4 regions of the Rhodovulum sp. ES.010 genome follow, and region 1 is predicted to be linked to each of the others. Evidence: riboswitches for the same ligand, from Rfam matches in the RefSeq annotation. Region 1 holds a riboswitch; each other region holds the start of a gene.

Region 1 (5,000 bases):
GCGGCAGCCGGCCCATCAGGCAGACCTTTCCACGAGCCTGCGGCAACGCTGATCCGGGAGGGCGCCGTGCCCGCCAGGTCCGCCGCCTGCCGTCCCGCGATGCGCCCGAAGACGCCGCCGACAGTGAGGGCCGTTCCGGACAGATAGCCTTCGCCAAGCACTGCGCCGAACATGGTCGCCCCGGCCGCAAACAATCGTGGCGCGACGCCGCCCGCTGCAAGCCGAACCCGGGCCTCGGCATCCACCGCGACACCGTGCCGCGTGAAGCCCAAGCCCGGGCACAGTGGAAGCGCCGCGAAAGGGGCCGACAGCAGAAGCGGGGCACCGCCCGATAGGCTGCGGGGAATGGCCGGGAGCGGGCCGCCCGCGCGATGACGTTCGAATTCACTGAGCGTTGCGGCAAGTCCGGCCGGGTCGATCTTGCAGACGCGGGCCAGGGCCTCCGGGCTGTCTGCGGTAATCGGCGGATAGATCATTGGCGGCAGGGCGGCCACTCCGTCCGCCCCCAGCACCAGCCAGGCGCGGGGGTCGTCCTGCCCGGCCAGGACGTGGCCCCAATGCGAATAGCGTGCCGGGCCCGTCACCGCGCCCTCGTCGTGAAAGCGCCGCCCCGAGGCATCCACGACAATGCCGAGGTGCATCCCGTCCGCGCGGCTGACGATCCCGGCATCGTCCGTGGGCGTGCGGGCATCCACCGCGACGAGATGCCCGTCGCCCGGCCGCCCCGCGCGTGCGGCCCCATTGTCCAGCAGCCAGAGCAGCGGCTCCCCCCGCTGAAAGGGCGTTCCCCGATTTGCAAAGCCGTGGGCGCCGCGCCCCAGATGCGCGGCCAGCCGGTCGCGGTCGGCCCCGTAGCCTCCGCAGGTCAGCACAACCGCCGCGGCCATGATCGTCGTGGCGCCCTCCGGTATCTCCACGTCGATGCGCACGGGCGCGCCGTCCCCGTGCAGGAGGCTCTCGGGGTCGAGCGGCCCGACGCGCCAGCCATAGCGGATATCGACGCCCAGCCCCTCTGCACGGCGGTAAAGGGCGTTGACCAGCGCCTGTCCGCCGCCGCGAAAGAACGCGGTGCGTCGCGACCAGGGCAGGTTGCCATCCGCCCAGGGCTCGAAGACCACGCCCTGCGCGGCGAGCCAGCGCCCAAGGTCGGTCGAGTTCTTCGCCAGCATGGCCGAAAGCGCCGGATCGGGGGCGCCGATCCGTGCCAGGTCGTCAAGGAAGTCCGCGACCGGATAGTGCTCGCGCTGCCAGGGCGACTCGCTGTCGTGGGCCAGCCGGATGTTCCGGGAATGGCGCGCGTTGCCGCCGCGCAGGTGGACCGGCGCGGCGTCGATCAGGGTGACCGAGGCCCCGGACAGCCGGGCCTCGATCGCGGCGCACAGCCCGGCAAAGCCGGCACCCACGACGAGGACGCCGGTGCGCAAGGGCGTGCGCCGCGGATCGGCCGGGCCTTGGGGCGGCCTCATTGCGCGCGCCTTCGCACGGAGATCGCACGACGGATTCGCGGCGGCATGCGCCACGCCGCGACGGGCAGCGCCGCTCTGTCCGAGGCCCGGGTCGCGGGGCGATCCGTGGCGTCGCGCCCGGCGACACGGCCCCGACCCTGGGTCGCCGCGGCGGCGCTCGTGATGGCAACCCCCAACTGGAACGGGTTCGCGGCGGAATGTGCAGGGGCGCCGGGGCTTCCGCAAGCATCTGCGCGCCGGTCGCGCCGCCCCTCGGCAGGGCGCGGGATCGTTCGGAAACGCATAAAGGGGGGCCGTCCGTCCGTCATCGCGCTCTCCTTTCCGGGACACCCCGCCCGGGCCGAACAGGTCGTGGCGATGGCAGGTTTCCTGACTCGCGGGTCCCGGCGCCCTCCGATCATTCCCGGGCCACACGGGGCCCAGTGGACATGTCGAAGCACGCTCGCCGCTTACAGTTGCGGGGGCAGTCGCGGGTTTGCCGAAGTTCGGCGCACCGCGTTCCCTTTTCACCCGTGACATGCGGATCACGGGCACCATCGCGGACGGGATAGCCCGAGCGTCGGGCGGCGGTCAAACCTGAAGGCACGCGGGTTGCATCGCCGGGCTTGCCTGCCGCCTGCGGCGGGGTATAAGCCGCGCCCGCCGGGTACCCCGCTTGCGGGGAGAATCGGGAAGCCGGTGCCAAACCGGCGCGGGCCCGCCGCTGTGACGGGGATGCCGCAGGCGATTGCCACTGGAGCGATCCGGGAAGGCGCCTGCGTGCAGACGATCCGAAGCCAGAAGACCGGCCCGGCAAGATGGCCGCCCCGCGTGGAAAACGGAGCGGCGCTGTCCAAGAGGAGGGCCATCATGCCCGACATCGCCCCGGCGGCACCGCAACCCGCGCGCCGCTTCACCCCGGACGAACGCGACACGATCCACGAGCTGATCCGCAGCCGGCGCGACGTGCGCGACGAGTTCCGCCCCGACCCGATCCCCGACGACGTGCTCTGGCGCATCCTCGACGCCGCCCATCACGCGCCTTCGGTGGGTTTCATGCAGCCCTGGAATTTCATCCTGGTTCGCGACCTCGACCGCCGCGGCGCGGTGCATCGCGCCTTTCAGGCCGCCAATGAAGAAGCCGAGGCGATGTTCCCCGAGGACACCCGCAGCACCTATCGCGCGCTCAAGCTGGAAGGCATCCTGAAGGCGCCCCTGAACATCGCGGTGACCTGCGACCGTTCGCGCTGCGGGCCGGTGGTGCTGGGCCGCACCCACAACCCCGAGATGGACCTCTATTCCTCGGTCTGCGCGGTGCAGAACCTGTGGCTCGCCGCGCGGGCCGAGGGCGTCGGCGTCGGCTGGGTCAGCATCTACAACGAGCCCGACCTGCGCGCGATCCTCGGCCTGCCGGATCACGTGGCAATCGTCGCCTATCTGTGCGTGGGCTTCGTCGACGAATTCTACGCCGGGCCGGAGCTTGCCCTGAAGGGCTGGCGCCAGCGGCTGCCGCTGGACACTCTGGTGATGCACGAAACCTGGCAAGACGGCGCCTGAAGGTTGCAAGCGGCGGCGGGGGAGTTCCTCCCGCCGTCGACATCCGCGGGGCGCCTCGCGACGTCATGCGGGGGGCATTGCCCGTTGCGGGTCGCATGCGCTGGCGCCCTCCGATAAATGGGAGCCGCAATGGCATTGCGGCGTGGCCGGGGCTGTCGCCGCGCCGGCCTTCAGTCCGGAGCCCGGCTCCGCCGCGCGCGGCTCTGCAGGACGCTTGCACCGATCACCAGAAGGCCGGGTTGTTCAGTGCCGCGACGCAGGTGCACGGGCCGTGCAGCGGCGCCAGGCCCGCGCCGGTGAGCGATTGGCCGATCCAGCCCTCGGGGTGGGTGAGGGGCAAGGGGGCGGGGGCCGTGGTCTGTGGTGGGGGCCGTGGTATCGGACGGCGGCAGGAATCCGACCCGCCCATAGAAGGCAGGGGCGCCATAGGTGATCGCCACGTCGACGCCCTGCATCCGCAGGTCCGCAAGTGCGTGGCGCAAAAGGGCCTGCCCGATGCCCTCACCCTGCCTGTCGGTCGCCACGGCCATCGGCGACAGGACAAACACCGTGCGCGGGTCGTGCGCGTAGGTCAGCCGGGTGAACACGGCCCCGCCAATGAGCGCGCCGTTCTCCCATGCGGTGAATACCCGGATGTCCTCGGGCGCCGTATCCGACATCTGACGGCGGACGAGGCCGCCGATCAACGCGCCTTCCGCCGCGCCCTCGGAGGCGGTGAACGTCGCGCGGAAAAGGTCGACGACCTTCTGTTCGCGCCCCTGAAAGCCGGTCGAAAACTCCATTCTTATCTCCTTTGGCGGGCCGCATGAGGGGCACGCCCGCCGCCACGTTCCCACCCTGCCGGGCCCGAGCGTGTGGCTTGGCGGGGGCCGTCGCGGACGAATGGCGGGCCATGTGATGTCAACTAAGCGCGCGGCACTCGCGGCCACGCCGGGCGCACGCCAACCGTGCGAAAGGAGGCATTCGCGCACAAGTCCCCATGTCTTTCGGGCATTCGTTGATGCGCGTTACGTCGACCTCAAGACGTTTCGCCCCCAAGGGCGGCAATTGCATGCCGCGGGTTGGGCAGTTGACCGTCATCGCCAAGCGCGCCGACATCGGCCGGACCGCGGCGTGACTGCCCGCGCGGTCGCGGGCGCTTTTCGAACGGGACGGGCGGTCGGTCCGGTACCCGGTGCGGTCGTCTTGGGGCCCTTGGCACGTGACGCGGCGCTCGAACGTCGTGTCATGTCTCGCAGGGCGGTGCCGACTGTCGTCTGATCCGAGCGTGATTTGCCGTGGCGCATTTCCGCTCCGGCGTGAGAGATATGTAACTCACGAGGCTGCGTTCATGTGGGCATACGGCAGGTTTCTGTTCGGCCTCGCATTCGTCGGGCTCTGCGCGGTGGCAGGCGTCTGGGGCACAGGGTGGCTGCTGGCCGAGGACGAGGCTGAAGCCGCGCGAGGGACGAGCCGCAGGCCACCCCGGTGAGCGTGGCCGCACCGGGGATCCGGCGCGTCGAAGTCGGCTACGCCGCGGTCGTGGCCGTGGAGCCGGTGCGGTCGATGGCGCTGCGCCCGCTATCTGCCGGGCGCGTCGAGGAGGCGCGCGCGGCGCTGGCCCGCGCCGAGGCCAACCTGCGGGCGGCCCGCTCGCGGCTGGACGACCGGCGCCTGACAGCGCCCTTCGCCGGCACCCTGAGGCTGATCGACACCGATCCGGGCGAATATGTCGACAGCACCACGGTGATCGGCCCGCTCGACGATCTCTCGCGGGTCGAGGTCGATTTCACGCTCCCCGAGCGGTATTTCGCGCGCGTCGAGACGGGCCAGACGTTGCGCGTGACCTCGGCCGTCTACCCCGATCGCGCCTTCGAGGCCGAGGTGAGCCTGCGCGCGCCCAGGATCGACGACGCCTCGCGCAGCTTCACGGTGCGGGCGGCGTTGGACAATCCCGACAGGCTGCTGGCGGGGCATGTTCGTCGTGGCCGAGATCCTGTTCGACCGATACGAGGCGCC
Region 2 (5,000 bases), 390 kb from region 1:
ATCGCCACGGCCTCTTGCAAGTTCATGTCCCAGTCGAGATGGGCGATGATCGCCTGGGCCACGTAACCGATGATCCGGCTGCCGCCAGGGCTGCCGATCACCAGCACCGGCGCGCCGTCGCGCAGCACGATGGTCGGTGCCATCGACGAGCGCGGCCGCTTGCCTGGCGCGACCCGGTTGGCGATGGGCAGGCCGTCGGCATGGGACCGGAAGGAGAAATCCGTCAGTTCGTTGTTCAGCAGGAAGCCTCGTACGAACAGTCGCGACCCGAAACCGTTCTCGATGGTCGTGGTCATCGAAAGCGCGTTGCCGTCCGCATCGACGATCGAGATATGCGAGGTGGACGGAAACTCGATCGAGGCGTCGTCGGCCCAAGCCCGCGCATGGTCCCACTCCGGTGTGCCCGGCGCGACCTCGGGCAGGGCGTCGTCGCCGGCCAGAAGCCGGGCGCGCGAGGCAAGGTAGGCCGGGTCCACGAGTCCCTCGACCGGGACCGGCACGAAATCGCTGTCGGCCATGTAGCGACCCCGGTCTGCGAAGGCGAGCCGCGCCGCATCGCCGACCAGACGCCAGCTTTCAGGGTTATCCGGCCCCAGCGCGGAAAGGTCGTATTGTTCCAGCAAGCCTAGGATCTGACCGACCGTCAGCCCGCCGGAGGAGGGCGGGCCCATTCCGCAGACGTCATGGGCGCGATATTCCACGCAGACCGCGGGGCGCTCCTTCACCCGATAGAGTGCGAGGTCGATGGTCGACAGCACGCCGGGATTGCCCTCTGCCCCGCGCACGGCGGCGACGATGTCTTCGGCCACGGCACCGGTATAGACGGCCCGGCTGCCATCTTGAGCGAGGCGGCGCAGGGTGTCTGCATAGGCGGGGTTGGTCAGTGTTTCGCCCGCGGTGGGGGGCCCGCCGTCTGGAAAGAAATATGACTCGGTCGCCGGGAACAGGCGCAGCCGGTCGGCGTCGGCGGCGACGAGATCGGCCAGCCTGGGCGAGACCTTGAACCCGGCCTCGGCCAGTCGGATGGCGTCGTCGAAAAGCCCCGCCCAGTTGGCCCGCCCCCAGCGGCGATGCGCCTCCTCCAGCAGCATCGGCGTGCCCGGGGTGCCGACCGAGCGCCCGCCTACCACGGCGTCGAAGAAGGCCAGCGGCTCCCCGTCCGCGGTCTGGAACAGGCGCGGGGTCGCCGCGAGCGGGGCGGTTTCGCGGCCGTCCAGCGTGGTGACGGTGCCGGTTTGGGCGTCGTACCAGACGAGAAATGCCCCGCCGCCCAGACCCGAGGATTGCGGCTCCACAAGCCCCAGGACGGCCTGCACCGCCACCATGGCATCGGCCGCGCTGCCGCCGGCGCGCAGGACGCGTGCCCCGGCCTCGACGGCAAGGGGGTTGGCCGCCGCGACCATCCAGTCCCGTGCCTGCGTGGGGCGGCCTGACTGCTTCGCCTCCCATGCCGACGCGGCGTCGGGCGACAGACCGGCGAATGCCGCCGGCGTCTCGGCGGCGGCCTCCGGCGCGACGGTGTCGGCCGCCTGCTGGGCCACGGCGGGCAAGCCCAGCATCAGGGCGACGAGCAGCGCGAGAACGCATTTGTGCATGGCAACCTCCTGTGCTTGGCCAACGCAAGCCTACGCCATGCGGCGGACCTTGCGAAGGCGGTCGCGAGCGGGCGCAGATCACGGCCGCGGGACCAGGGGGCGGGCCAGGGCGCCATGCAGGAAGGTGTCAGGCACGCCGCTGTTTCAACCGCGCCCAGCGGTATGCGCGATTGCCTGCGGACAGATCGATTCGGATTTGACATGCGCGCCCGATACGCTAGGCAAAAGGCCACTTCGGTTCCGCTCCGAAAGGGACGGATGAAAAGGGAACGCGGTGCGCCCCGGCAACGGGGCAAGTCCGCGGCTGCCCCCGCAACTGTAGGCGGAGAGCGCGGCTGAGAGGTGCCACTGGGCGCAATGCCCCGGGAAGGCCAGCCAAGCGACGACCCGCAAGCCAGGAGACCTGCCGAGGCGAGATCACCCTTTCCGGGCGCGGGGCGCGAACCGGAGGCGGCCAGACCGCAGAGGTGACGAGGCACCGTCTGCGGCAGGCCCCAGCGCCCGCCCGGACTGGGACAGGATGGGCGAGGGGACCGAACCGATGACACCACTGCGCCAGCCCTGCGCGATCGTGCCAGCCCCCGGAGGCGGCCGGTGAGGTATCGGCTGCTGATAGGCGCGCTTGCAGCACTGGTTGCGGCGCTGTTCGTCGGCTCTCTTCTGGTTGGCCCTGCAGGACTTGCGCCAGGTGAAAGTCTTGCCGCGCTCGTCACCGGCCGGGGTGACGCGGCCGCCTTGGTGATGCGCGAGATCCGGCTGCCGCGGGCGATCCTCGCGGTGCTGGTCGGGGCAAGCCTCGGTCTGTCGGGTGCCGCGCTCCAGGGGTATCTTCGAAACCCCTTGGCAGAGCCGGGACTTATCGGCGTGTCTTCGAGTGCAGCGCTAGGCGCGGTGCTCGCCTTGCAGACCGGGCTTGCGGCGGCCCATGCACTGGCGCTGCCGGGCGCGGCGCTGCTGGGCGCGCTGATCGCGGTGGGGCTCTTGCTGCTGCTCGCGGGGCCGCGCGGCGGCGCGTTCACCCTGATCCTGGCGGGGATCGCCCTGTCGGCGCTGGCCGCGGCGCTCACGTCGCTGGTGCTGAACCTGTCGCCCAACCCGTATGCCGCTGCCGATATCGTGTTCTGGATGATGGGCTCGCTCGCCGACCGGTCTTTCACGCATGTCTGGCTCGCACTGCCGCTGACGCTCGCCGGGTGGGCGCTGCTGGCGGGGCTGGGGCGCGGGCTCGACGCGCTGACGCTGGGCGAGGACGCGGCCGAGGCGCTTGGCGTGCGGCTGGCGCGGTTGCGCCTCGCGCTGGTGCTTGGAGTGGCGGCCTGCGTGGGGGCGGGCGTGGCGGTGGCGGGTGCCATTGGCTTCGTCGGCCTGGTGGTGCCGCACCTGTTGCGCCCGCTGGTCGGGGCGCGGCCCGGCCGTCTGCTCTTCGCCTCGGCGCTGGGGGGCGCGGCGTTGCTACTGGCCTCGGACCTGGCCGTGCGGCTGCTGGTGCCCGAGCGTGATCTCAAGCTCGGGGTGCTGACAGCCATCGTGGGGGCGCCGCTCTTCTTCCACCTGATCTACAAGACCCGGCGGGAGGTGGGCGCATGACCGGCCTGACGCTGTCGCACCTGACCGTCCGGCGCGGTCCCTGCCCGGTGGTGGACGATGTCAGCGCCGAGTTGCGTTCGGGCGCGTTCGTCGGGCTGCTGGGACCGAACGGCGCGGGCAAGACAACGCTGATGCGCGCGGCGCTCGGCCTGTCGGCGCATGCGGGGCAATCAAGCCTGGCGCGGCTTTCGGCCGGTGAACGCGCCCGTACCGCGGCCTGGCTGCCGCAGATGCGCGAGATCGCATGGCCGGTCAGCGTTCAAACGCTTGTGGGTCTTGGCCGAACGCCGCATTTGGGCCGCGGCGGTCGGGTCGGCCACGCCGACCGCCGCGCCATCGCCGCGGCGCTCGCGCGGATGGACCTCGCGGCCTTCGCCGACCGCCGTGCCACCGCGCTGTCGGGCGGCGAGCAAGCGCGGGTTCTCATCGCTCGCGCACTGGCGCAGGAGGCGCCGATCCTGATGGCCGACGAACCCATCGCCGGGCTCGACCCCGCCCACCAGATCACCACGATGCGGCTTTTCGCCCGGCTCGCGGCCGAGGGACGGCTGGTGCTCGCCGCGCTCCACGATCTCGGCCTTGCGGCGCGCTACTGCACACGCCTTCTGGTGCTGCACCGTGGCCGGCTGGAGGCCGATGGCCCGCCGCGGGAGGTGCTGACCGAAGACTTGTTGGCCCGTGTCTTCGGCCTGCGCGCCTATATCTCCGATACGGCGGACGGGCCGGTCGTTCAGCCGGTGGAGGTCGTGGCATGACTCGACGTTTCCCGCCCGACCGCATCGTCTGCCTGACCGAAGAGGCGGTCGAGACGCTCTACCTCCTTGGCCAGGAGCACCGGATCGTCGGCGTCACCGGCTATGCGGTGCGGCCCGCCCGCGTACGGCGCGAAAAGCCGCGGGTGGGGGCTTTCAGTTCCGCGGATGTGCCGAAAATCCTCGCCCTCGACCCGGATCTGGTTCTGACGTTCTCCGACATCCAGCATCAGATTGCGGCCGAACTGATCCGCGCGGGCGTGGCTGTCCATGCCTTCAATCAGCGCGATGTCGGCGGAATCCTCGCGATGATCCGCTTCCTCGGCGTGCTGACCGGCGTGCCGGAGCTGGCCGAGGCGCTGGCGGCTGGCTACGAGGCGCGGCTGTCGGCATTGCGCGCCACCCCCCGCGCATACCGCCCGGCCGTCTATTTCGAGGAATGGGACGAGCCGCGCCTGTCGAGCATCGGCTGGGTGTCGGACCTCATCGAGGCGGCGGGCGGGCGCGACGTGTTCCGCCACCTGGCCGCCCGGCAGGCCGCGGAGGACCGCGTGGTGGCCGATGCCGACGTGATCGCCGCCGCGCCCGAGGTGATCCTCGCGTCCTGGTGCGGCAAGAAGGTGCGGCCCGAGCGGATCGCGGCCCGGCCCGGCTGGGACGCGGTGCCGGCGGTCGCCGCGGGCCGGATACACGAGATCAAGTCGCCGCTGATCCTGTCGCCGGGCCCCGCCGCGCTGACCGAGGGGCTGGACGCGATCGCGGCGGCGCTGTGGAACGGGGGGGCGTGATGGAGGCGTTGACGGTATTCCTGTTGCGGGGCGGCCCGGCGATCTGGGCAATCGCGGCGCTGTCTGTGGCGACGCTCGCGCTGATCCTGTGGAAGCTCTGGCGGCTGGTCGCGCTCGGCGCCTTCGCGGGGCGCCGCGCCGAGCGCGCGGTCACGCTCTGGCAGGGCGGTGCACGCGACGAGGCCGCGGCGGCCGTCGCGGGCCGGGTTGGTTTGCGCGCGCGCCTGGTGCGCGCGGCGATCGAGGCGTTGGGCGCCGGCTGGCCCGAGGCCATGGCG
Region 3 (5,000 bases), 530 kb from region 1:
CGAGTTCAGCGCCGGCAAGAGCACGCTGTCCAACCTGCTGATCGGCCAGACACCGCTGCCGGTGAAGGTGACCGCGACGCAGCTGCCCCCCGTCCGCATCTCCCATGGCAACGGGCCCGGCTGGCGCGAAGATCGCGACGGGACAGTCCGGCCGGTCGATCTCGAGGATCTCGCCGATATCTCGCCCGCCGAAACCCGGCTCGTGCAGCTCTTCGTCGAGGCCGACCTGCTGCGCCTGTGCGACCTGATCGACATGCCGGGCATATCCGACCCGAACATGGATTCGGGCGTCTGGGAGGATGTCATCGACCTGGCCGACGGCGTGATCTGGTGCAGCCACGCCACCCAGGCCTGGCGCCAGAGCGAGGCGGCGGTATGGGACGGGCTGGCGGACCGGCTGGCATGCACCAGCCTTCTGCTGCTCACCCGCAGCGACAAGCTGGTGACCGACCAGGACAAGGCCCGCGTCATCAAGCGCGTCTCGCGCGAGACCGAGGGACTTTTCAAGGAGGTGCTGCCGATATCGCTGACCGATGCGGTCGCCGGCCGCAACGATTGGGACCGCTGGACGGCGAGCGGAGCCGAAGCGTTCAGCCAGGCCTTCATCACCCTGCTGAACGCACTGCAGCCCGGCGGCGGCGATCTGCCCGCGCGCGCCCCGGCGGCGCCGACGAACGCGGCCCCTGCCCCCAACGCCGACACGGCCCCGCTGCGGCTGGAGGACGCCTTGCCGCCCGACCCGGCCGACCCCGGCGCCGTGCGCCCCCGGCGGGTGACCGTCGACCGGGACCGCAGCCGCGGCCGCCGCCCCACCGCCGAAGAGGCCAAGGCGTCCAGACCTTTCTGACGGCCGCGACCTCCCCGCCGTACGGTGCCTGCCCGTCCGCACGCACATGACGCGTTTTGCCGGTGGAAGGTCCGGCAAAATCAACTAGACTGCGCGCGATGGCGGCCACCCAGCGACTCCAGACCTTGCGCAAATCGATTCCGGGATGCCGGACCCTGGCCTATGTGGACCTGTCCGCCCGGCTGGTCCTGCGCGCCGATGCTGCGCCGGCCGCCCCGCAGGAAGTTCTCGACGCGCTGTGCCTGCGGGCCGCCCGCGTCCTCGTCGGACCGGCCGCAGCCGCTGCGGACGCAGTTCTGGGCGCGCCCCCGACCGAGGCAATTGCCTGGGGGGCGGGCGCGATCGAACTCTACCTGCGGGCGCCCGACGCGCCCGACGAGGCGCTCTGTGCAATCCTCGACGCCGCCGCCGACCCCGACCCCGCCATGGCCACGCTGCGCGAGGGGATCGGCGGGATCGTGCCCGCCGACCAGCCCGGTGCCCCGCGATGACCGACCTGGAGCGCCTCAACAGAAAGCTCGCCAAGTTCAAGACGGGCGACGATGCGCCCGAACAGACCGTCGCCGGCGGCACGGATGGAATCGTCTCGGCTCTCCTGTCGGAAATCGAGGAAACGATCCTGCCCCGCGAAATGGTCCTGACCGACGAGAACGGCACGGAGTTCCGGCTTCTGGTGGCCGGCCGGCGGCTGCTGCGCGTGGACGGCGGAAACGCCGCGGCGCCGGACTCGGACGATCCTGCCGACGCGGTCGCGGCCGCCTTCGCCGGACCGCTTCGCAGCTTTCTCGACCAGGCGGGCGAGATCAGCGTGGCCGCAGACCGCCCGCGGGACCGGCTCGACCCGACCGAGATCGGCTGTTCGGTCGAGGCGCTCGTGGCGGCGGCCGCGCAGCCGCCCGCGACACCGGCGGCCGATGCGGACCCGGTCTCGGCCTGCCTCGCCCTCTGCCGGGCCGGCCTGCGCCTCGACGCCGATGGCGGGGCCGAGACGCCCGTGGGCGACCCCGATCTCGTGATGCGCCTGCAGCACTTTGCCGAAGCCGCCCTTCCGACCCTCGCGCCGCCGGCCACACGGGCCATGCCGCGCCTGACGATCCTGCGTGCCGCGCGGGCAGACGATCTCGTCCTCGCCCATGTCGCCGCCCGGGACGGCGCGGCGCTGTTCCTCGCGCCGGCAGAGGCGCAGGCCGACCTTCTGTCCATCTGCCGGAACGCGGTCCCCGCCTGAGCCCCGCGCCTTGCCGCAGCCATGCCGCTTGACAGCGCGGCATCACCGGCATACCCCCGAACCGTCTTGGTTAACCCGTGCCTCCGGGGTCGGGTTATGAAAAGGGAACACGGTCCGGCCAGAAGGCCAAATCCGTGGCTGCCCCCGCAACTGTAGGCGGAGAGCGCGGCTGTTACATGCCACTGGACCGACGCGTCCGGGAAGGCCAGCCAAGCGACGACCCGCAAGCCAGGAGACCTGCCAGGACGATCACCCAGCCCGGCCGCGGGGCGTGGTCCGGGCGGCGGACGACTCCGCAGTGGTGATGCCTCACCGTCTGCGGAAAGGTGCGCCTTTCCAATGACTTGCAAAAGAAGAACGGGCCCGCCAAAGGCCCTGCAACGGAACGGGACGCACATGCTTCGCACGACATCCGCCATCGGCCTGGGCCTCGCCGCCCTCTCTCCCCTCGCCGCACAGGCGCAGGACAGCTTCCTGCTCGACGAACTCGTCGCTTCGGCGACGCTGGTACCGATCGAGGTCAACCGCACCGGCACAACGGTCGAGACGCTCGACTTCGGCGAGATCGTCGAGGGCGGCCAGAGCGTGGGCCAGACGCTGTCGCAACTGCCCGGCGTCACCGTCACCGCGAATGGCGGGCTCGGCGCCAGTTCCACGGTTCGGCTGCGCGGCCTCGGCGGCAGCTATATCGGGGTTCGGATCGACGGGATCGACGTGACCGACCCATCCGGCACCCAGACCTCGTTCAATTTCGGCACGCTAACCGCGGGGCTTCCGGGCCGGATCGAGGTGCTCAAGGGCACGCAATCGGCGCTTTACGGCTCGAACGCGATCGCGGGCGTCGTGGACATCACCAGCTGGCGGCCGGTGGATGAAGGATTCTCCGGGCAGGCACGCGTCGAGGGCGGCAGCTACGGCACAGGCGCGACGACGCTGAACCTCGGCCAGGTCGGCGAGCGCGGCGAAATCGCGCTGACGCTGTCGCATGTGACCGCGGACGGCTTCTCGGCACGTAACACGAATAGCGAGGATGACGGTTACGACCAGTCGCTGATGACGCTTTTCGCCGCCTTCGACGCGACCGAGAACCTGCGTCTCGGTGTCTCGGCGCTCTGGTCGGACGGCACCGTGGAGTTCGACCGCGCTGCCGCGGACCCGAGTGGCGAGATCGACGAAACGCGAAAGGGCCTGCGCGCCTTCGCGGAACTGACCACCGGCGCAGTCGATCATGAATTCGCGGTCTCGACCGTCGAGACCGAACGCTTCGACGAGGGCGGCTTCACCGAACGCTTCGTGGGCGAGCGCATCAAGCTCGAGTATCTCGGCGCGGTCGACCTGGACGCGGACCTGTCGCTCGCCTTTGGCGCGGACTGGACCGAGGAGACGGCGACGCTCGACGGCGCGTCCTACGATGGGGAGAACGGCGCAGTCTTCGGCGAGGTGCAGTATGCCCCGACGGCCAACCTCGACCTGGCGCTGTCGCTGCGCTACGACAGCTACTCCGATTTCGACGATCAGGCCACGGGGCGGGTCGCGCTCGCCTGGCGGCCGCGCGAAGACGTGATCGTCCGCGCCGTCCTCGGCACCGGATATCGCGCCCCCTCGCTCTACGAACGGTTCGGCCCCTTCGGCAACGCCGCCCTGGAACCGGAGACGAGCCGCAGCGCGGAACTCGGGATCGAGAAACGCTACGGCAGCGAGAGCTTCGCCAAAGCGACGCTGTTCTATACCGAGATCGACGACCTGATCGATTTCAGCGGCGCCGCCTACGCCCAGGTGCCCGGCACGACCAACAGCAAGGGGATCGAGCTGTCGGGCCGCTACGCTCTGAACGATACCGTCGCGCTCACCGGCGCCTATACCTACACCGATGCCGAGAACAGCGGCGACCGGCTGGTGCGGGTGCCGCGCCACGATTTCAGCCTCGGGCTCGAAGCGGGGCTGACCGACCGGCTCGACGGACGGCTCTCGCTGCAGACGGTGGCCGATCGGTTCGACACGAACCCGTTCCCGGCACCGCCGTCGGACATCGCGGACTATACGGTCGTCAATGCCGGCCTGAGCTACGCCCTGACGGAAACCGCCGAGGCCTATCTCCGCGTCGAGAACCTGTTCGACGAGGACTACGAGCCGGTGCGCGGCTACAACGGTGCGGGCCGCTCGCTCTACGTGGGGCTGCGTGCGTCCTTCTAGGCTGATAGCGCTGGCCGCCGCCCTCGCCTGCGCCGGGGCGGCGGCGCTGGCCAAGCCGCCCGAACGGGTGGTCTCGATGAATCTCTGCACCGATCAGCTTGCCATGCTGATCGCGGGCGAGGGCCAGCTTGTCTCGGTCAGCGACCTGGCAGCGGACCCGCGCAGTTCCCCGATGGCGCAGGAGGCCGGCGCCTATCCCGCGAATGGCGGCGGCGCCGAGGAGATCGCGCTGATGCGGCCCGACCTCGTGCTGGCGGGCGTCTATTCCGACCCGGCCACGCTGGGCATGCTGCGCCGGCTGGGCATCCCGGTCGCGCAAATCGAGATCACCAGATCGGTGGCCGAGATTCCGGCGCAGCTGCGCCGGGTCGGCGAGTTGCTTGGCCGCACGGCGCGGGCCGAGGCGCTGGCGACGGCATTCAAGGCGGGCCTTGCCGCGCTGTCCCGCGGCGACGGCCCGCGGCCGCTGGCCGCCATCTTCCATCCCAACGGCTATACGCAAGGGGCCGGCACGCTGTCCGATGACATCCTTGCCCATGCGGGATTCGACAATCTGGCCGCGGAACTCGGTCTTCGGCAGGGCGGGCGGCTCGCGCTGGAGGAGGTCGTGACGGCCGATCCCGACCTGCTGATTCTCTCGCGCCCCTACCCCGCCAGTTCGCGCGCCGAGGAAATCCTGGCTCACCCGGCGCTGCGCGACATCGCGGCCGCCGAACGTCCCGCCTTCACCGG
Region 4 (5,000 bases), 640 kb from region 1:
CTCGGGGCTCGATCCGCAGAGGCTTCATGTCGAGATCACGGAGTCGATGTTCGTGTCGGGTGCGCCCGAGCTTATCGGCACCCTCGAACGCCTCCGGTCCCTGGGACCATCGCTCGCGTTGGACGATTTCGGCTCGGGCTTCGCGTCCTTCGGTTATCTCTCGTCCCTCCCGCTCGACAAGATCAAGCTGGATCGGATGTTCATGCAGGACGTCGCCGAGGGCGGCGCGAACGCGGCCATTGTCAGGTCGGTCAGGATGCTGACGGCCGAACTCGGGCTGACGCTGATCTGCGAGGGCATCGAAACCGCTGACGAGCGCGACGTCATTCGCGCCATCGGGGTGGATCAGGGCCAGGGCTACCTGTTCGGCAAGCCGATGCCGCAGGACGACTTCGTTGCGCTCTTCGCCACCGACGTGACTCGCGACGCTTCCTGATCGCCGGACACGGGGCAGGCCTACATGCCCCCGGATTTCGCCTCGGTGATCATGGTGGCCGCGCGTCACGTCCTTCGACCGGGCACCCGCCGCCGTCAGCCGGGTTTCGCTCTCCAGTATCCGATTGGTGCCTTGGGGGGCGAAGACGATCGACTGCGACACCACGCTCGCCCCGGCCCCGAGCGCCGAGACCGACTGGCTGCTGTGGTGCCGGATCGGCGACATCATGATCGCGGTGGATGCCGACGATGCCCCCGCCTCCATCCGGGAATAGCCGTAGGAACAGACTTCCATCTCGGCGCCCCAATGCTCGATCGTGACCGACCTGCATTTTGCGTTGGCCCGCATGTAGGTCTCGCCGATCGAGACGCGCGGGCCCTTGCGAACCTCGCGCGGCACCGCCGAGCCCGAAATCATCTCGACCTCGGCGCCCTCGTCGATCATCGTGATGTCGTGGGTGACCGATCGCCATGACATGTTCCAGGTCGACCCCGCTTTCGGGTTCGTCGAAAAGCATCAGCCGGGGGTTCTGCAGGAGCAGCTTGAGGATTTCCCAGCGCTTTATCTCGCCGCGCGAGAAACCGACATTCATGTCGCGCCGCAGAAAGTCGACAAGATCGAGTGCCGCAGCCTCGCGGGCAAGCGTCTCCTCGGCCCCAAGCGCCGCGGCGAAGGCCCTCACCGACACGCCGTCGAGGCTCGGCGGGCGCTGGAACGCCATCCCGATACCAAGCCGGGCCCGCTCCTGCTGCGGCAAGTCGGCAAGCGGCTTGCCGTCCAGCCGGATCGTGCCCCGCGTCACCCGGTAGGGCGGCAGCCCGAGGATGGTCGCCAGCAGGCTCGACTTGCCCGAGCCGTTGGGGCCGAGCAGAACATGCAACTCGCCGGGTTTCAGCGTCAGATCTATGCCAGAAAGAACGGTCATGCCGGCCACGTCAACATGAAGGTCGTCGATTTCGAGCATGGTGTCTCCACGTGATTGCCGCGGATCGACCTGGCTCGCATTCGGGTGGCTGGGGCCGCTGGAATTCAGGCCAGCACATATCCTGGCGTTTTTGTCGGATAATCTGTCGCAGCTATGGATCGAACAGCAAGCTGCGCCACCCGATAGGCGCCGGTTACGGTTAGCGCGGTGACGGTGTCATCGGCGGCGATGGCAGAGGGCGCGACGATGGCGGAACGGTATTCGGCCAGCATTGCGGGCAGCATCGCAAACGGGGTGGCCCGATGAACGCCGCGCGCCTCAGCTTTTGGGGCTCGGGCCAGACCCGCCGGGCTAGCGCCAAACCGGCTGGCGCTAGCCCGGCCAGAAGAATGTGGGCCATCATCCAAGCGCCCCAAAAGGTCATCAGCCTCCCGGCTAGCCGCGACAGCGACAGCGCGCGAGTATAGCGCGACTCGTCGGGCAGCACGTCGGGAACGGTCGCTTGGAAGGTCGGGGTGAAGGCGGCCGAGGCCCATTGCAGCAGGAAGATCAGCAGATAGACCTGCCAGACCTCGGTCACGAAGGGCAGCGCCACCGCCACGCCGGCCCGCTCTAATCCTCCGAGCCGCCCTCCTGTCCCGGCGGTCTTGGCCGACGCACGGGCGGATCTGTCCGCGGCTTCCCGGACCAGACCACGGGGTATTCCAGCCAGCGCTGGATGAAGTTCCACGATTGATGATAGCCATCATGGGGCAGCGTGCAGGCCGAGCAGTCCTTGCGCGTCAGTCCGTTGGCATCGGTGAAGACCTCGTAGGGACCGGGGCATTCATAGGCGATCAGCGGGCAGTAGCAGAACAGGCAGTTGAACTCGCGCTGCACGCCCTGGTGGCAGGGCAGGAAGGGGCAGGACGTGTTGGTGAAGCCCTTGAAGCCTTCGTTCGTGGTCGTGTCCTTGGGCTGCATGGAACGCAACTCCTTTCGGTGATCCGACGGTCCGCGCATACCCCGCACGGCCGACAGGAGTCGTGGGTGGCCTCCGCGACCCAAAGGGTTCGGGAAAGCCATTGACCAGGGTTGGGGACAGGAGGCGCCGGTGTGCGGGCGCGGCGAAGGGCCGGATCCGCATCCTGCCTCCGGGCCCGCCGCCCGGGGTCGGTTCGACGCTCTGGCAGGTCTCCTGGCTTGCGGGTCTCGGCCCATCCGCCCGCCTTCCCGGCCTTGCGGCCGGTGGCTGTCGGGCAGGGACTCGCCGCTCACAGTTGCGGGGGCAGCGCCGGGTTTGCACCGGCTTCCCTTTTCACTCCCCTAGGGGAGCACCAGAACGCGTCCGACACTGGCCGTAAGCAAGGGCGCCGTCAAGCGGGTGGCGTGCCCTTGACCCGCAGTGGCAACCCCGAGACTACGAACTCCACCTCATCCGCCATCGCGGCGACACGCTGGTTCAGCCACCCCTGCGCATCGCGGAAGGCGCGCGCCAAAGCGTTCTCGGGCACGATGCCCATTCCGACCTCGTTGCTGACGAGGATCACAGGGCTTTGCTGACGGGCAAGCACCGCGAGCAGCGTCTCCGCCTCCGGTTCCCAGTCCCGTCCCTCCAGCATCAGGTTCGACAGCCAAAGCGTCAGACAATCGACCAGCCGCGGCCCGCGCCCATCGGTCCGGTCCAGCGCAGCCGCAAGGTCCACCGGGGCTTCGACCGTGGCCCAGTCCTCCCCGCGGTCGGCGATATGCTTGGCGACCCGCGCCCGCATCTCGTCGTCCTCGGCGCGGGCGGTGGCGATGTAGAGGCGCTCGCCCGGAAAGGCCCGCACGCGGGCCTCGGCATGGCGGCTCTTGCCAGACCGAGCGCCGCCGGTGACAAAGATGATACGAGCCAAGGCTATCCCTCCCTGCTGATGCGAGGCCCGTTGCATAGCCCCCTCGCGGATGCCATTCAATCGGCCCTTCGCCGATCCGGAACTCCTGTGCGGCGGCTTCTGTGCCGTCGCCCAGCGCCGCGTGCGAAGGCCGTGTTGTCGACCGTTTCGGCGACCTGCTGCACGGGGCGTCAGCGACCGGACGAGCGGATTTCTCCGCCCTGCCGTGCGGGCAGGGCATGCGACCTGGACTTCGGGGGCCGCTTTGGCTCCATGGCAAGGCACCCGGCTGGTGCTCTCTCGCGACGTGGTGCGAGCGCCGTTAGGCGCCATCGGATCGGCCTCTCCCAGCGGACGGGGCGACCGCGACAATGGACTTCGAGCCCCCAAACAGGCTCAACGTTCAATGCCTTAGAGTGATTAAATTGGAAAAGGGAGGAGTGGCGCGCTGGGGAGGATTCGAACCCCCGACCCCTTGATTCGTAGTCAAGTACTCTATCCAACTGAGCTACCAGCGCGTGGGAGCGGGGTGTAACGCCGCTGAACCGGCAATGCAAGAGGCAAACGTGCGCTGTGTTTCGGGCGGCGTGTCACGAGGCCGGGCGCTCGACCGAAAACAGAACGGCCTCGGATTTCGGCAGGCGGATCTCGAACTCCGTTCCGCTCTCGTCGCTCCGCTTGAGGTCCAGCGTGCCGCCATGGCCGCGCACCAGTTCCACCGAGATGGCCAGGCCCAGCCCTGTGCCTTCCTTGCGCGTGCCGCCCTGGAAGGGTTGAAACAGGTGTTCGCGTGCCTTCGGCGGCAAGCCGGGGCCGGTATCGGTGACGTGGATCGTCCATGCGTCCTCGTCCTCCCCCGCCCGGATACCGATCTCGCCGGGGCGCCCGGTGGCCGCGATCGCCTGGCGGGCGTTGCGGATGAGGTTGGTGAGCACGCGGTAGAGTTGTTCCGGGTCGGCGCGGAGCGTCAGGCCCGCGGGCACATCCTCGGAAAAGCTAATCTCTTCCTCGCCCGCGGCCAGCCGTTCTGCATCGACAACGTCGTTGAGGATGGCGGCGAGGTTCACCCGCTCCAGGCGCGGCGGCGGCTCTTGGGCCCGACCGAACGCGAGCGTCGTCTCGCACAGGCTGACTGCGCGACTGATCGAGTTCACCAGCTTGGGGGCCGCCCGCTTCACGGCGGGGTCCTCGCTGCGTTCCATCCGGTCGGCGAAGAGCTGGGCGGTGGTCAGGATGTTGCGCAGGTCGTGGCTGATCTTGGCGACTGCGGCGCCGAGTTGGGCCAGCCGTTCCTTCTGCCTCAGCGCGCCGGTCAACTCGTTCTGCAGCGTTTGCAGGGCGGTTTCCGCCTCGTTGAGTTCGCGCACCCGCGCATTGGGGGTGATGATACGGCGGCTGTCCTCGGGGGCGGCGGCATAAAGCTGCATCGCGCCGACGACGCGTTTGATCGGCACCACGAGCAGTCGGCGGACGGCGAGGAACAGCAAGAGCGCGGTCAGCACCGAGATCACCGCCGACAGCAACAGGATGCGCAACCCGTAATCGATCATCGCCGCCCGCAGCGAGGCGGTGTCCATGGTGACTTCGATCAGTTGGCCCGCCTCGCGCACGGGTTCGCCGATTACCCGGATCACCCGCGGCTCAGGGTCGGCCAGGCGCCGCAGCGCATCGGGGATCAGCGCCATCGCCCCCGACTCGCGCAGGTCGAAGCTGGCATGCACCGGCTCGGGTATCGGCGAGGACAGCACCAGTTCCCGCGCCTCGTCGCGCCGCAGCACGACGT

What was found. A riboswitch is a leader RNA that binds a small molecule or an ion and turns the genes downstream of it on or off. The one in region 1 is predicted to bind cobalamin.
Region 2: linked by a shared signal. The riboswitch ahead of BUR28_RS05150 (FecCD family ABC transporter permease) and the one ahead of bluB (5,6-dimethylbenzimidazole synthase) in region 1 are both predicted to bind cobalamin.
Region 3: linked by a shared signal. The riboswitch ahead of BUR28_RS09530 (TonB-dependent receptor plug domain-containing protein) and the one ahead of bluB (5,6-dimethylbenzimidazole synthase) in region 1 are both predicted to bind cobalamin.
Region 4: linked by a shared signal. The riboswitch ahead of BUR28_RS10055 (cysteine-rich small domain-containing protein) and the one ahead of bluB (5,6-dimethylbenzimidazole synthase) in region 1 are both predicted to bind cobalamin.

What each region holds. Positions count from the first base shown of each region.
Region 1 covers NZ_FSRS01000001.1:1,421,334-1,426,333, reverse strand. The annotation lists gene tcuA (FAD-dependent tricarballylate dehydrogenase TcuA) at 1-1,466, opposite strand, end outside; cobalamin riboswitch at 1,808-2,019, opposite strand; cobalamin riboswitch at 2,094-2,274, shown strand; gene bluB (5,6-dimethylbenzimidazole synthase) at 2,316-3,002, shown strand; gene BUR28_RS07085 (GNAT family N-acetyltransferase) at 3,173-3,784, opposite strand; gene BUR28_RS07080 (efflux RND transporter periplasmic adaptor subunit) at 4,470-5,000, shown strand, end outside.
Region 2 covers NZ_FSRS01000001.1:1,027,164-1,032,163, reverse strand. The annotation lists gene ggt (gamma-glutamyltransferase) at 1-1,595, opposite strand, end outside; cobalamin riboswitch at 1,814-2,021, shown strand; gene BUR28_RS05150 (FecCD family ABC transporter permease) at 2,190-3,182, shown strand; gene BUR28_RS05145 (ABC transporter ATP-binding protein) at 3,179-3,937, shown strand; gene BUR28_RS05140 (cobalamin-binding protein) at 3,934-4,722, shown strand; gene BUR28_RS05135 (MotA/TolQ/ExbB proton channel family protein) at 4,722-5,000, shown strand, end outside.
Region 3 covers NZ_FSRS01000001.1:1,952,541-1,957,540, forward strand. The annotation lists gene BUR28_RS09515 (dynamin family protein) at 1-847, shown strand, start outside; gene BUR28_RS09520 (hypothetical protein) at 946-1,338, shown strand; gene BUR28_RS20040 (hypothetical protein) at 1,335-2,075, shown strand; cobalamin riboswitch at 2,126-2,335, shown strand; gene BUR28_RS09530 (TonB-dependent receptor plug domain-containing protein) at 2,472-4,268, shown strand; gene BUR28_RS09535 (ABC transporter substrate-binding protein) at 4,255-5,000, shown strand, end outside.
Region 4 covers NZ_FSRS01000001.1:2,064,498-2,069,497, reverse strand. The annotation lists gene BUR28_RS10070 (EAL domain-containing protein) at 1-436, shown strand, start outside; partial or broken gene BUR28_RS20795 (hypothetical protein) at 536-853, opposite strand; partial or broken gene BUR28_RS20790 (ATP-binding cassette domain-containing protein) at 996-1,361, opposite strand; gene BUR28_RS20065 (hypothetical protein) at 1,466-1,633, opposite strand; partial or broken gene BUR28_RS10060 (MFS transporter) at 1,795-1,977, opposite strand; gene BUR28_RS10055 (cysteine-rich small domain-containing protein) at 1,974-2,324, opposite strand; cobalamin riboswitch at 2,511-2,697, opposite strand; gene cobU (bifunctional adenosylcobinamide kinase/adenosylcobinamide-phosphate guanylyltransferase) at 2,717-3,238, opposite strand; tRNA gene BUR28_RS10045 (tRNA-Arg) at 3,659-3,735, opposite strand; gene BUR28_RS10040 (sensor histidine kinase) at 3,808-5,000, opposite strand, start outside.